DNA from 2 places in the Exiguobacterium sp. 17-1 genome. Region 1 is predicted to be linked to the other one. Evidence: a T-box and tRNA genes for the amino acid it is inferred to sense, from the RefSeq annotation. Region 1 holds a T-box; the other holds one or more tRNA genes.
The links. A T-box is a leader RNA that pairs with one kind of tRNA and senses whether it is charged. The one in region 1 lies ahead of alaS (alanine--tRNA ligase), so its partner is inferred to be a tRNA-Ala.
Positions count from the first base shown of each region.

Region 1 (7,737 bases):
TAATATGTTCGATCAGCAAATCGTTATCAAAGGCAAACGGGTGATCATAGTTCGTTTGGTAACGCTCTTCCATCGATAATTCACTTTGATCCTTATAGTAAGCATCCTGCTCAATCATGACGATGGATTCACTCGGGAATGCGTCGACAAGTGACCGTGCGACCGTCGTCTTTCCTGAACCTGTACCTCCAGCCACACCAATTACAACCGGTTTTTGCATTGAATTCGTACCTCCATCATTCATTCTGACTTCACTTTCCGACTGACGGACACACCGTCTCCAAGTGGGAAAATCGTCGTATCATATTGGTCTTGCTCCATCATCCATACTGTGAATTCTTTGACCAGACGGACAAGCCGTCGTCTTCTCCGGTCAAAAGTCTTGGGATCTGTCTCAAGGACATCCCCGTGTAAAAACAGGTTATCCGTATATAAAACTCCGCCTATTGGCACCAATCGCCCATAACCGTTAAAGAATTTTTTATACTGTCCTTTCGCCGCATCGATGAATACGGCATCGAACTGCTGTTCAAGGGTTTCGGCTAATTCTACTGCATCAGCAAAAACGATGTCAATCCGGTCTGCGACGTCTGAACGTTCAATGAACATCTTAGCTTCAGCGTATCGTTTCGCATTTCGTTCAACGGTCGTAATCCGGGCATCCGGTAAGGCGCGGGCCATCCGAATCGCACTGTAACCAATCGCTGTTCCGAGTTCGAGGATTCGTTTCGGTTGTTGTAACGTCAACAACGATAATAAAACTTCCGATCCCGTCAGTTCAATGATTGGAATGTGGTGCTCTTTCGCGTATGCTTCCATTTCCTGTAGCAAGGGATCACGTGGTCGAATCATCCCTTCGACATACGCTGTAAAATCATTCATTCGGAATTCACTCCTTCTGCGCATAAACAGGTTGACCGGGAACGAACATACCGTTCCCGATCAACCCCCTGTTCATTGCTCTTTACTTGCTTCGTATTCGACCCATTCCGGTTTATACTTCACAACATTACGTTGATGTTCCTCATAGGTTTCCTCATAAAGAATTTGACCTCGTGGATTTTTATCACTTGGTGGTCGGGCAAAGAAATAAACATATTTCGTCTTTTTCGGATTAAGGACGGCAAGAATTGAATCTTTACTGACCGTTGAAATCGGACCAATCGGAATACCTTCGTATTTGTACGTATTGTATTTCGAATTGTTCTCTAAATCCTTTAACGTCGTCAATGCCGTATTTTCTCCTGTGCCATACCAGACCGTCGGATCCGATTGGAGTTTCATTCCGTCGTTGAGGCGATTCGTAAAGACACCGGCAATCTCACGGCGATCTTCTGGTGTCGCGGCTTCCCGCTCGACCATTGATCCGAGACTCAACACTTCATGGAAGGTCATGCCTGATTTCTTAATCGCATCGGCATTCGCATCATAAATCTTTTCCATCTCATCTAACATCGTTTCAGTAATTTGATTGATGCTTTTTCCTTTATCGAATTCGTACGTCGCCGGGAAAAGATATCCTTCGAGCGAATAGAGGACTCCCTGCTTCGTCACTTCATCCGTTAACATCGGATACTTGTCAATCAATGTCTTGATATACGCCTCATCCGTCAATGATTTTCGGATGGAGTCAGCTTTAAAACCGGTTGCCTTCGCAATGATGGCAATTTGGCGATCCATCGTGATTCCTTCAGGGATCGTAATTTTAACATCTGCCGCTTTCATGATGGTTCCGGTCTTCAACTCATTGATGATTTCATCCGGTGTCATCGCTTGGGTCAATGTGTATGTCCCGGCTTGGAATGACGATTCATTCTTATAGCGGACATAATAGCGGAAAATCGTTTCGTTCGCGATTAAATCTTTTTCTTTGAGAATGCTTGAAATCGTGCCTGTTCCGGCGCCTAAAGGAATTTCGACCTTGACGGACTTCGTCGCCTCTTCGTTGACCGGCTCGAGTGAACTCTTTAAAAAGATGTAGATGGCTGCTCCTGCTACTAAGAAAATCGTGAACAATACTGAAAGGATGATTAACGTAATCCGGCGCGATGTCCGGCGACGTTTCTGTTCGATTTCAGCATTTTTCTTCCATTCATTCTCCATCGGTTCCTCCTTCTTCTCTTAAAACAAGGTGATATCGAAAGAGCTATTGCTCTGACGACACCACCTTATACACGAGTCGGTTTAGTCAAGCTCGTCTTCTAATGTATTGAAAACTTCTTCAATTTCATCCCAAGTTTCTGCATCGTCTTCTGCGATCGGAACGAGGTTGAAGTCATCATCCCCATCACCATATTCTTCTAACTCATAAACAAAGATATCAACTTCTTCTGCTTCATCATAATCCGCGCCGACTGGCTCAAGGAAAATATATGTTTTGCTTGAGCGTGGGCTTTCATACCGTAAACGCTCGGCAAATTTAAATTCATTACCTTCTCCATCGGGAATTACGTAATGTGTAGGTTCATTCTGTTGCATCATTCATCCGCTCCTTTAATGCAGCCTCAAGTTCATCCCAAGTCTGCTCATCGTCTTCATCAATCAGGCTCAATTCAAAATCATCTTCGCCTTCGCCAAACTCGTCGATTTCACAAATGATTAAATCATCTGCTCCCTCTTCCGGATGACCAATCATTTCGAGAAATAGATAGGTCTTGCCGGTTCGCTCACTGACATAACGGTACCACTCTTCGAAAAGATGTTCGCCACCGTCTTCATCAGGAAAGAGATACTGCCGTTTTTCTTCAGACATCTCATTTCCTCCTTATCGATTTGCCCGATCCAAATAGGATTGTAGGATCATGACTGCTGCCATCTTATCGATGACTTGTTTCCGTTTTTTTCGACTGACATCGGCATCGATCAGCATCCGTTCTGCCTGCATCGTCGTCAATCTCTCGTCGACAAGAACGGTCGAAAGCCCTGTCTGCGTCTCGATTTCACGCGCAAACGCTTCACTCGCCTCAGCTCTAGGACCAATCGACCCATTCATGTTTTTTGGATGTCCGATGACGATGATCTCGACACCGTATTCCTTAATAATTGCCTCGAGTCGCTTGAAGGCGACTGGATATTCAGGTTCTGTCCATTTGATGGTCTCAATGCCTTGTGCTGTCCAGCCCATCAAATCACTCACCGCAACACCAATCGTCTTCGAACCGACATCAAGTCCGATGGCACGCTTCATTTTTTGTCTCCACTCTCCGATAGATAAGATTTCACGAGTTCTTCCAGTAGTTCATCACGCTCAATCTTTCGGATCATATTACGTGCATCGTTATGACGAGGAATGTAAGCAGGGTCACCGGAAAGTAGATATCCGACGATTTGGTTGATCGGATGATAGCCTTTTTCTTCTAAAGCATGATAAACCGTCAGCAGTACTTCGCGTGTTGCCGCCTGGCTATCGTCTTCTGGAAAATTAAATTTCATCGTTTGATCCATCTGACTCACGTTAATCACCTCTTTCATTTACACTACTTCTCTATTATGCCAGTGATTGCACGTAATGTGAAGTAAACGCAAGAGCTTCGTTTAATTTTGCAGGATCTTTTCCGCCAGCCTGTGCCATGTCCGGACGACCACCGCCACCGCCGCCGCAACGCGTCGCTACTTCCTTAATCAATTTACCTGCATGGTATCCTTGATCGATCAAGTCTTTTGAGACACTTGCAACGAGGTTGACTTTATCTCCCTGCGCACTACCGAGGACGATGATCGCCGAGCCGAGACTTGACTTCAGTTCATCCATCATACCGCGAAGTGCATCCATATCCGAGACATCGACTTGCTTCGCAAGGACTTGCACTCCATTGATTTGCTCGACATCCTCTTTCAATGATGCTGCTTCAATGTTTGCAAGTTTTGCTTGTAATGATTCGTGCGCACGTTCTGTTTCGCGAAGTTGGACTTGAAGTGCCTCGATCCGTCCCGGCACCTCAGTCGTCTTCGTTTTCAGGACACGTGCTGCCTGCTCGAGTGTCTGCAGGTGACCGTTCATCACATGGTATGCTCCAGCGCCCGTGACGGCTTCAATCCGTCGTGTTCCAGCTCCGATTCCTGATTCGGAAACAATCTTGAACAGACCGATTTCTGCCGTATTGCGGACGTGGATTCCGCCACATAATTCGATCGAATATGTTCCAGCCGAAACGACACGAACCGTCTCACCGTATTTTTCACCAAACAGGGCCATTGCACCTTTTGCTTTCGCATCAGCAATGTTCATCTCTTCAATCTCGACTGCAAGTGATGCCCAAATTGCTTGGTTTACATCCTGTTCGATGGTTGTTAATTCTTCAGCCGTGACTGCTCCGAAGTGCGAGAAGTCAAACCGGAGACGATCTGCCGAAACGAGTGAACCGGCTTGGTTGACGTGTGTCCCGAGTGTATCTTTTAATGCTTTGTGCAACAGGTGGGTTGCAGTATGGTTCTTTGTGATGGCTTGACGTGACGACGCTTCGACTGTTGCATGAACTGTCGCATCTGCCAAAGCAATCCCCGTCCGAACAATAACGGTATGCAGGTTTTGACCGTTCGGTGCTTTTTGAACATCTTTGACATCAAGGACGAAATCAGGACCTGTAATGGTTCCTGTGTCCGCCACTTCTCCACCGCTTTCTGCATAAAACGGTGTAATATCAAGCAACAATTGTGCTTCTTCGCCGGCAGCGACTTCCGTCACTCGTTCTCCATCATGCAACAAAGCAATGATTTTAGCATCCGTCTCAAGGTCCGTATAACCAATGAACTGGCTCGGAACAGTCAACGTTGCTAACACTTCCGACTGTTGTTGCATCGAACCGCCGTCTTCACGGGCAGCACGAGCACGCTTCCGTTGCTCATCCATTGCCCGTTTAAATCCTTCTTCATCGACAGACATCTGATGATCTTCCGCATATTCAACCGTCAATTCGAGCGGGAAACCATACGTATCATACAAACGGAAGGCATCTTCTCCGCTGATGACGTGTTCACCGTTACTCTTCGCTGCTTGTGCCACGGTGTTTAAGATGGCAAGACCATCATGTAACGTCTCGTGGAATCGTTCTTCTTCGTTTTTAATGACACGTTTGATGAAATCTGCTTTTTCTGGAACTTGTGGATAGAAATCGACCATGACGCTACCGACTGTATCAACGAGCTCGTACATGAACGGACGTTCGATTCCGAGCATTTTTGCATAACGGACAGCACGACGAAGCAGGCGGCGTAAGACATAACCGCGTCCTTCGTTCGAAGGCAACGCACCGTCTCCGATTGCAAAGGCAACCGTCCGGATGTGATCAGCAATGACTTTGAACGCGACATCCAGTTTTGTGTCTTCACGGTAAAGTTTACCGCTGAGTTCTTCTGTCTTATGGATGATCGGCATGAACAAGTCCGTGTCAAAGTTCGTCGGCACATCTTGCATGACGCTCGCCATCCGCTCAAGACCCATCCCGGTATCGATGTTTTTACGCGGTAACTCCGTGTAATTGCCGTGTCCATCATGATTATATTGACTGAACACGATGTTCCAGATTTCGAGATACCGTTCGTTTTCGCCGCCCGGATACAATTCAGAATCGTTCGGATCGTCGCCGAAAGCCGGTCCGCGGTCGAAGAAAATCTCTGTGTTCGGACCTGAAGGACCCTCACCAATTTCCCAGAAGTTATCTTCCAGCGGAATGATACGTTCAGCCGGCACACCGAGTTCAAGCCAGATTTGACGTGCTGCGTCGTCTTCCGGATGAATCGTCACGGAAAGACGGTCCGGATCAAGTCCATACCATTCGTCACTCGTCAAGAGTTCCCAGCCCCATTTGATTGCATCTTCACGGAAGTAGTCGCCGACAGAAAAGTTTCCAAGCATTTCAAAGAATGTATGGTGACGTGCTGTCTTCCCGACGTTTTCGATATCGTTCGTCCGGATGGATTTCTGCGCGTTGACAATCCGTGGATTTTGCGGAATGACCCGTCCATCAAAATATTTTTTTAACGTAGCGACACCCGAGTTGATCCACAGTAATGTTGGATCTTCAATCGGAACAAGGGATGCGCTTGGTTCGATTGCATGTCCTTTAGATTGGAAAAAGTCGAGATACATCTGACGGATTTGTGCACCCGTCAACGGTTTTAATGGTTTCATCGAAAATACCCCCATTGATTAATTTATCCTGAACGCAAAAAAACGATACATTCATCCCTGAAAAGGGACGAAAGCATCGCTTTCGTGGTACCACCCTCGTTCGTAAAGACATGTGCTCTCTTTACCTCGAAAAATCCGTTAACGGAGATTACCCGCAAGTGTTTGCACTCGACTCCGGAAGGAGCTTCAATCGAATCGTCACGAAGATGGTTGCAGCAGATCCATCTCTCTCTGGTCATGAAGATTGCGACTTACTTATCTTCCATCAACGTTTTGCGTCCATTCATCTACCGTGATTATTACCTATCTGGTGCATTCAGTCAAGTCTTTGTCATACCGCCGAGTCTTTCAATAAGCCGTGTCCGCCGACGTGGTTCTTCCTCTTGCGAAGCTTTATAAAAGGCACGGGGATCTCCGAACAACAACAAACTGGCTTTCGCCCGTGTGACAGCCGTATAGATGAGATTGCGGGAATGTTTGAAGGCTCCGGTGAAAAAGACCGGCATCAGGACAATCGGAAACTCCGATCCTTGCGCTTTATGGATTGTAATCGCATAGGCATGCGTGAATTGATCCCATTCACTGCGGTTGTATTCGACTTCCGTCTGATCAAACCGGGCAATGATTTTATCCACCTTGTCGACATTTTCCTTCGCAAAAAAAATGTTAACGATTTCGCCGATATCTCCGTTATAGACATTTTCTTCCGCATTGTTAACGAGCTGAAGAATTTTATCTCCACTCCTGTAAATTCGCGTTCCCTGTTTGACTTCCCGTTTTTTAGGAGCTTCCGGATTATAGACCTGTTGCAGGACGATGTTCAATTCATCAATCCCTACTTGTCCACGATACGTCGGCGCCAGGATTTGAACGTCAAACTTCGAATACCCTTTCGCCAACGCTTTTTCCGCAAAGGCGGCGATGCCGCGTAACGACTCCTGCGGGGCGAGCGAATAAAACCGCCGGTCGGATAACGGTGCAAGCAAGTCAGCTGACGTGACCCGATTTTTCAAATCGTGAGCCAGTCGAAGAATCGAGGAATCTTCGGCTTGCCGGTGAACGACATTGAGCCGAACGACCGGAATGCCGTCTGTGTCCATTAAATCAGCCAGGACTTGTCCCGGACCGACCGACGGCAGTTGATCACGGTCGCCGACAAATAAAATCTTCATTCCGTTCGGTACTGCTCGTAACAGACTCGATAACAGATAAATGTCGATCATGGATGATTCATCAATGATCAGCACCTTACCTGTGATTGGTTGGTCTTCATCCAATTGAAAGTTCGACCCGTCATATTTCAACAAACGATGAATGGTCATCGCCGGAACGTCCGTCGCTTCCGACAACCGTTTTGCCGCTCGGCCGGTTGGAGCGACAAGCACATACGGATAGACCTCACCCGACTTGACCTGACTTTTCTCAAGCGGCCAATCATGAATTTCCTGAAGCGCGTGTAAAATCCCTTTGATGACGGTCGTCTTCCCGGTACCGGGACCACCTGTCAAGACCATCAACGGAGCTTTGACAGCTAGTTCGATGGCTTCCCGTTGTTGGACCGCATATTCCATCCCAAACCGTTCTTCCAGTTGACCGATGGCTGACAG
Region 1 covers NZ_JALIGJ010000001.1:737,404-745,140, reverse strand. Annotated here, with positions in the region: gene udk (uridine kinase) at 1-220, opposite strand, end outside; gene MUN34_RS03585 (O-methyltransferase) at 241-882, opposite strand; gene mltG (endolytic transglycosylase MltG) at 955-2,103, opposite strand; gene MUN34_RS03575 (DUF1292 domain-containing protein) at 2,185-2,478, opposite strand; gene MUN34_RS03570 (DUF1292 domain-containing protein) at 2,465-2,752, opposite strand; gene ruvX (Holliday junction resolvase RuvX) at 2,765-3,187, opposite strand; gene MUN34_RS03560 (IreB family regulatory phosphoprotein) at 3,184-3,453, opposite strand; gene alaS (alanine--tRNA ligase) at 3,488-6,130, opposite strand; T-box leader at 6,191-6,408, opposite strand; gene recD2 (SF1B family DNA helicase RecD2) at 6,451-7,737, opposite strand, start outside.

Region 2 (7,737 bases), 730 kb from region 1:
GTGTTCATCAAGATGGTCTTCGCGAGTTTAACGCGTGTCGCGCCACTGACCTTGAAGTCTTTATCAATCCGTTGCATGACGAGTGCCGTTCCACCGGCGACGTGTGGTGCTGCCATCGATGTCCCGCTCATGACGCCATACTCGTTATTATTAAGCGTCGAATAGATTTTTCCGCCTGGTGCCGTGATTTCCGGTTTGAAGTCTAGGTTCGGCGTCACACCCCATGATGTGAAGTCAGACATTTCACCGGCAACCGGGTTTGGTGTCGAGACGGCTTTCCCGTCAAACGTCACTGCCAGTGCCTTACCGGCTTTCGCTTTTGCTTCGAGCTCGTTGCCGTCTGCGATGCTTAACGAGACGAGTGGAATCGTCGGTTTGTTAAGTGCCATGCTGACATAGTCTCCGTGCTCAACCCGACCACGGACGATGACACCGGCTGCCCCTTGTTTTTCGGCTTCCGCTTGAATCATCGCATAGTTAAAACCGCCGTTACGGACGACGAAGACGACTTTATCTTTGACGTCTTTATCGGCATAGTTGGCTTCACTGCCATCACCGACATAGACGACATCCATCTTTTCTTTATCAAAGACAGCAATCGGGTTCGGTGAATCTTGTTTTTGGTACGCCAGGTAACCGGCATCCTGCCCGTCGACCGTCAATGCCATTCCTTCTAACGTCAATTGTGTGTTCTCAACAGAGGCGACTTGAAGCGATTCGCTGATCAGTCCAGGTGAACCGACAACACCGACATCCGGATTCGACGCGTATGGATTTCCGGCACCGCTTCCGGCGAAAGCTGAGTTACCGGCTGAAATCGCACATAAAATACCGTTGTTCATCGCATTGACGATTGCTTTTTGTTCCGGATCATCTTTTTGAACGAAGGATGCCGTTGAACCAAGACTCATGTTGATGACGTCTGCACCGAGGGCAATCGCATCATCAATCGCTTTGATATAGATATCACTGAATGTCGACGGCATACCTGGATCATTGCCGAAGACTTTCATTGCGAGCAGTTGTGTTTCCGGTGCGACACCTTTAATGCCACCATTCGTCTCATCGCCGTTGGCACCAACCGTACCGGCAACGTGCATCCCGTGCATCGAAGCGCCTGCTCCGAGGTCACGGATTTCGCTGTCATGATCGGCATAGTTATAACCGTACGGGACTTTTTCCGTAAAGTAGTTTCCTTTTAAGCCTTTTGACGATTTAAAGCTCTCGACTTTTGAAGACGTCAAATCAACTTTCGTCTCCGGACTGAGGACCATGTCCTTGTGCGTCGGGTCAATTCCCGTATCGATGACGGCAACGATTGTTCCCTCGCCTTTATAGCCGTAGTCCTGCCATGTTTCCTTCGCATTGACCATGTCTTTGCTGTGCAACATGTTTGGTGTCGCGCCTTTTTCAACTTCTGGACGCGCATATTCGTGTGCAATATGTACATTTTTGATGCCGCTTAATTTCTTCAACTCTTTGATTTCACCGTATTTGACTTCGCCGCTGAAACCGTTCAAGACAGTTGTGAAACTTTCTTTATACGAAACAGAAATATCTTTTTGGGCAATCGCTGCTTTGACTTCTTTTTGTTTATTGACGATTTGATTCTTAAGAATAATTTTTTCCGTGTTGCTTAACGTGCTGTAACGCTTATTTTGTGCTTGTGCATGTTCAATCGCTGCTTTTTGATCGAGCTCGACGACAATCCGTACTTTTTCGTTTTGACTGTATGACTTTTCTTGACCCGCTTTTTTCAGTGAGAGTGCTTGTGGCTTTTGTACATCCACTTTTTGTGATGACACGTGTCCCTCAGCATGAACTAGGCTGGAAGATGTCATGAGGGCAGCTGCCATCAGAGCAATCTTCTTTTTCTTCATTCTTTTTCCTCTTTTCCAAAAATGTAATGTGGAACAAAGCATATTAAACGAAAATTCTGTATTTTTAGTTTAATTAACTTTCGCTTAATATACAATTTAAATTTGGTGCTTTTTAAAAGTATTTGTTTGTTTATTACATCACAAAATGTATAAATCCTTATATTTCCTTATCTATTTCTTACAGGTGAAGAAAAAAGGACATAAAAAAAACCTTGGTTTCCCAAGGTTTCGGCAGGTAAAGCGATATGGAGACTATCGGGCTCGAACCGACGACCTTTTGGCTGCCAGCCAAACGCTCTCCCAGCTGAGCTAAGCCCCCGTGTGTTTCTATTACGAGTATAACCACTTCTGTTCATTTTTTCAATATAAAATTAGACCGCTTACAAAAAAAAGCTTTTCTTGCCATCACGGCAAGAAAAAGCTTCTTCTTTTTACTTATTTAACTCACGCATCAGATCTGCCTGTCGTTCCAGTTCCGCCTGTTGCTCCAGGATCAGCACTTTTTTATACGTCCGTGCCGAGATGATGATACTGATTTCATACAGGACGAACAGCGGAACAGAAATCATCAAATGCGATGTGATGTCGGGCGGTGAGATCAACGCCGCGATCACGAACAGCGCAAAATACGCATACTTCCGATTCTTCCGCATGAAGAACGGCGTCACGAGTCCGAGCCGTGTCAAAAACATCGTCACGACCGGTAACTGAAACAACAGACCAAACGGAATCGTCAACCGGATCAGGAAACTGAAATAGTTCTCGACCCCGATGACCTGTTCAATCCCAAGCTCTTGTCCGAGTTCCGTTGATACTTCCAGTAAAAACGGCAACAGCCAAAAATAAGAAAACGAAACGCCCGCGAGGAATAAGAAAAACGTCACGGGAATGTACGTCAACGTCGCTTTTTGTTCTTGGTCGTGCAGACCGGGACGGATGAACGCCCAAAGCTGGTACATCCAAAACGGGGACGCCAAGACGATTGCGATGATGAACGCAAGATTCAGATATAACATCAACGGATCAACGACGTTAAACGCATTCAGACCAATTCCGAGTTCCTTGAGGTCGGCCTGTAAGAAACGGACGAGCGGCCGGACGAGCGGAAAGGCTGCGATAAACATGACCACCACGATGATGAGCGACCAGACAATCCGCTTACGCAGTTCATCTAAGTGCGATGTCACACTCTGTTCTTGATCGATCGCCATGATTCACTCACTTCTCTTTCGTTTCGTCCTTTTTGTCCTTATCATCGTCCATGATGCCGTGTGTCGCACTCTTGAACTCTTTTAACGTTTGACCGGCCGCGCGGCCGAGTTCCGGTAATTTCTTCGGTCCGAAGATGATGAGGGCGACGACACCAATCAAGGCGATGCTTCCCGGTCCCATGAATCCGACCGTTAACGGAATAAGGTTTTCCATTATGATTTCACTCCTTCAGCTGATTGCGAATAATGCTTCATGAAATAGACGAGCGACTGCAGCTCGATTGACAGATCGATGTGATGCACCCGGACATGGGCCGGTACATTCAACCGGGCCGGTGTAAAGTTCAGAATGCCGGTCACACCGTACTCAACTAACTCATCCGCCACTGACTGGGCGAACTGGGACGGTACCGTCAAGATGGCGACGTCGACATGGTTCGCTTTGATTTGTTCTTTCATATCCGACACATGATAAATCGGAACGTCCTGCGTCGTTGTTCCGACCTTATCTTCATCGGCGTCAAACGCGATGACGATACGAGTACTATTATTCTTTAAAAAGTTATAATTTGCAAACGCTGTTCCGAGATGTCCGACCCCGATTAAGGCGACATTCGTGACCTCGTCTTGGTTGAGTGTCTTTCGGAAAAATGTTAACAAATGTTGAACATTATAACCGTACCCTTTTTTCCCTAACGCCCCAAAGTAGGAAAAGTCACGACGGATCGTCGCGGAGTCGACTTTGACCGCTTCGCTGAGCTCTGCTGACGAGACGCGCAGCTTGCCGGAGTTATAGAGACTCTGGATAAAACGATAATATAACGGCAGTCGTTTCGCCGTTGCTTGTGGTATTTTTGTGTCTGGCCCATTCATACTGCAGTTCCCCCTTCGGCCACGTTCTGACGTGGCACCCAAATCAATGCAAAGAATTCTACTCCCCTTGATTGTAAACCACTTCACATAGAGTAACAAATATTATATTCGGCAGGATTTTTCGTGATAGACTAAAGGGTGGAAGGATGGATGGATATGATTCTCTTACAAGTAAACCAACTCTCAAAATCATTCGGCGTAGAGCCGATTTTAGACAATATTAAACTCGAAGTACAGGAACGGGACCGGATTGCCCTCGTCGGACGAAACGGTGCCGGAAAATCGACACTTTTAAAAATCATCGCCGGGGAGCTGTCACATGACTCGGGGGAGATCATGAAAAGCAAGGAAGTCCGGATTGGTTATCTCGCGCAGGACAGCGGACTCGAGTCGAACGAATCGATTTGGAACGAGATGCTGACCGTCTTTGAGCATCTGCAGGATCAGGAACGGGCGCTTCGCCGGATGGAAATCGAAATGGGCATGGAGCACATATTAAATGATCCGACTGCCTATGACCGTCTCCTGAAAACGTACGATCAAGCGCAACACGACTTCTCGGAAGCCGGCGGCTATCAGTTCGAAGCCAACATCCGCTCCGTCTTACACGGGATGCGTTTTTATCCGGACGATTATTCCCGCCGGATTCAGACGCTTTCTGGTGGACAGCGGACCCGGCTTGCCCTGGCGAAAATGTTACTCCAGGCACCGGAACTGTTGATTCTCGATGAGCCGACCAACCACCTCGACATCGATACGTTGTCTTGGCTTGAAAGCTACTTATCCGGTTACCGTGGTGCCGTCTTAATCGTTTCCCACGACCGCTACTTCCTCGATCAAGTCGTCAACGTCGTCTATGAATTGTCCCGGAACGTGTCCCGGAAATTCACAGGCAACTATACGAAGTATCTCGAACAAAAAGCGGCACTGTACGAACAGGAAATGAAACAGTTCGAACAGCAGCAGGAAGACATCGCGAAGATGCAGGACTTCATCCAGCGTAACATCGCCCGTGCGACGACGACGAAACGGGCGCAAAGTGTCCGCAAGCGTCTCGAAAAAGTCGACCGGATCGACCGTCCGGACGGCGACGAACGCAGTACCGTCCTATCGTTCCCGATTGAAAAGCAGAGCGGCAATGACGTCCTGCAGGTCAATCAACTCGCTGTCGGCTACGAAGAAGCCGTCTCGAAAAACATTACGTTCCGGCTGCAACGTGCGGAATCACTGGCGCTCGTCGGACCAAACGGAATCGGCAAGTCGACGTTACTGAAAGTGCTTGTCGGCCGTCTCAAACCGCTGTTCGGTGACTATCGTTTCGGTACCGGTATCTCAATCGGCTACTACGATCAGGAGCAGGCGGAACTGAATGACCGCAACCGTGTCATCGATGAGATTTGGAACGAATGGCCGTTGATGCGCGAACAGGAAGTCCGGTCCGTGCTTGGGCAGTTCCTATTCAGCGGCGATGATGTCTTCAAGCTCGTCCATGAATTATCGGGCGGTGAACGCGGACGTCTGGCGCTCGCGAAGCTGAAGTTACGGAAAACGAATCTGCTTGTGCTGGATGAGCCGACGAACCACCTGGATCTTGATTCGAAAATGGTCCTCGAAAACGCACTCGTCGATTACGAAGGCACGTTACTGTTCGTCTCCCACGACCGTTACTTCATCGACCGGGTTGCGACCCGCGTCATCGAGATGAGTACAGACGGTGTGACCGATTACCTCGGTGACTACTCGTATTATATGGAGAAAAAAGCCGAGAAGGAAGAAATCGCCCGTCTCGAAGCGGAAGAAGCGAAAGCAATCAAAGTCGCGTCGACAAAGACGATTGACAAGGAAGCCCAAAAAGAAGCACGTAAAAAGAAACAGCAACTCGAGCAGCTCGAACAAGAAATTGAACGGTTAGAAAACCGGTCGGTTGAAATCGAACAGTTGTTGTGCGAACCAGAAGTCTTTAATGATATTCCGAAAGCGACCGCCCTTTCGGCAGAGCGCGATCAGATTGATGTCGACTTGCTCGATTTGATGGAACAGTGGGAGTCGTTCCACTGATGCGCTCGAAAAGTTATCTAATCAATCTGATCCAAGGATTATTGTCCGGCGTCCTCTACTTCGTCCCGATGTATGCGGACTATGTCTCGGCTTTCATTCGTCCGGATGCATTTAATGCCGTTTATCCATTATTCATCTTAATTTCCTGTATGATCGGACTTGTCATCCAAACGTGGAGCGGACTGTTCATCAGTTTATTGTCGGGTCTGATCTGTACGTTGTTGACGATTCAGTCGTTCGTCGAACTGAATGATCCGATGATCATCATGTATTACGGCGCTGTCTCACCACTGGTCGCCTTTTTGATCAGTTGTGTCGGAATCTGGGCACTTGCCGTCCTGTTTTATCTGCTGGACGGTTTCCAGTACAGTAAACGCCATAACATGGAGTAAGCAACAAAAATAGACGAGGAAAGCGGATATCGAATCTGCTTTCCTCGTCTATTTGTATGGCATTGTCTTATTTCGTAGGACGGGCAATCGTGAAGATTTCACCAATCTTGGCATAATCATTTCCGGCGAGACGGGCAATTGCTTTTAAACCGTCCGCATCAATCCGGAACGACTCCTCGAGTTCATCTGCGACATGATACCGGATGACTTCGCCGATCAATAAATCGGCTGCCTCCAGCTCAATGTGTTGTGACAGCTTCAGTTCAAAGCGAACCTTCGCTTCCGCAACTGCCGGGACGTCAATCAAATCACTGTCGATCAGTGTTAGATTCGTCCGCTCCAGTTCACTTTCACCGTAAGCGAGCGGGGCTGCCGTTTCGTTGACCGCTTCGACGATCTCTTCACTGACGATATGGATGACATATTCTTGATTCAATAAGATATTTTTAGCGGTGTCTTTTTCGCCCTGATCCGTCTTTTGAACGGCAATCAACAGTTGCGGCGGATGGCTCGAAGCGACGGTGAAGAACGAAAACGGGGCGGCATTGACCGTTCCGTCCGCTCCTTTCGTCGTGACAAAGGCAATCGGTCTCGGGATGATACTCCCGATCAACAATTTATAATTTTCTTTTGGACTGAGTGACTGTGCATCAAACTTCATCTTTTTACCCGCTTTCTCTGATCACCCGAGCATGGCTGCGAGTGAATAGTCTCCGGCACCAATCAAGGCGACGCCAAGGGCGATGACGATCAGTGCCATGTTGTATTCGTACCCGTTCTGTGTCACCCAGTAACCATTTTGTCCGTGCACCTTGATGATCGCAACAAGCATCGACCCGATAATCAGTGCTGCCGCGAACCATAAGAACAATCCACCGGCAAATAGTAAACCACCAATCAGTTCTGCCAGTCCTGCTGCAAGCGCAAGTGTTTTACCCGGTTTCATCCCGATCGATTCGAACCAGCCGCCTGTTCCTGCAATCCCGTGTCCACCGAACCAGCCAAACAATTTTTGTGTCCCATGTGCTGCAAATGTTAATCCAATCACCAATCGAATAAGAAATAATCCTAAATCCATCATCTTGATTAAAACCCCTTTTACTTAATGTTTTTTAATTACTTTTCGTAACCTAAATACGACTATAAACTAACACTTACTAAAAGTAAATAGATTTGTTTTTGTTTATTTTATTACTTTAAGTAAAATAATTCGTAATTTTGCATCAGAGTGGGTATACTAAGACTATAGAAAGGATGAGTGCTGATGGAAGAGACATTGATTCCGACTGCCCTTTGTCCGAAAGTCGAACATGCCTTTGAAAT
Region 2 covers NZ_JALIGJ010000001.1:6,279-14,015, reverse strand. Annotated here, with positions in the region: gene MUN34_RS00110 (S8 family serine peptidase) at 1-1,880, opposite strand, end outside; tRNA gene MUN34_RS00105 (tRNA-Ala) at 2,127-2,199, opposite strand; gene tatC (twin-arginine translocase subunit TatC) at 2,312-3,091, opposite strand; gene MUN34_RS00095 (twin-arginine translocase TatA/TatE family subunit) at 3,099-3,305, opposite strand; gene MUN34_RS00090 (redox-sensing transcriptional repressor Rex) at 3,305-3,964, opposite strand; gene MUN34_RS00085 (ABC-F family ATP-binding cassette domain-containing protein) at 4,121-6,022, shown strand; gene MUN34_RS00080 (hypothetical protein) at 6,022-6,414, shown strand; gene MUN34_RS00075 (flavin reductase family protein) at 6,482-7,075, opposite strand; gene MUN34_RS00070 (DoxX family protein) at 7,097-7,495, opposite strand; gene MUN34_RS00065 (winged helix-turn-helix transcriptional regulator) at 7,679-7,737, shown strand, end outside.
Region 2: it has a tRNA-Ala gene. The T-box ahead of alaS (alanine--tRNA ligase) is inferred to sense a tRNA for this amino acid. The anticodon was not compared.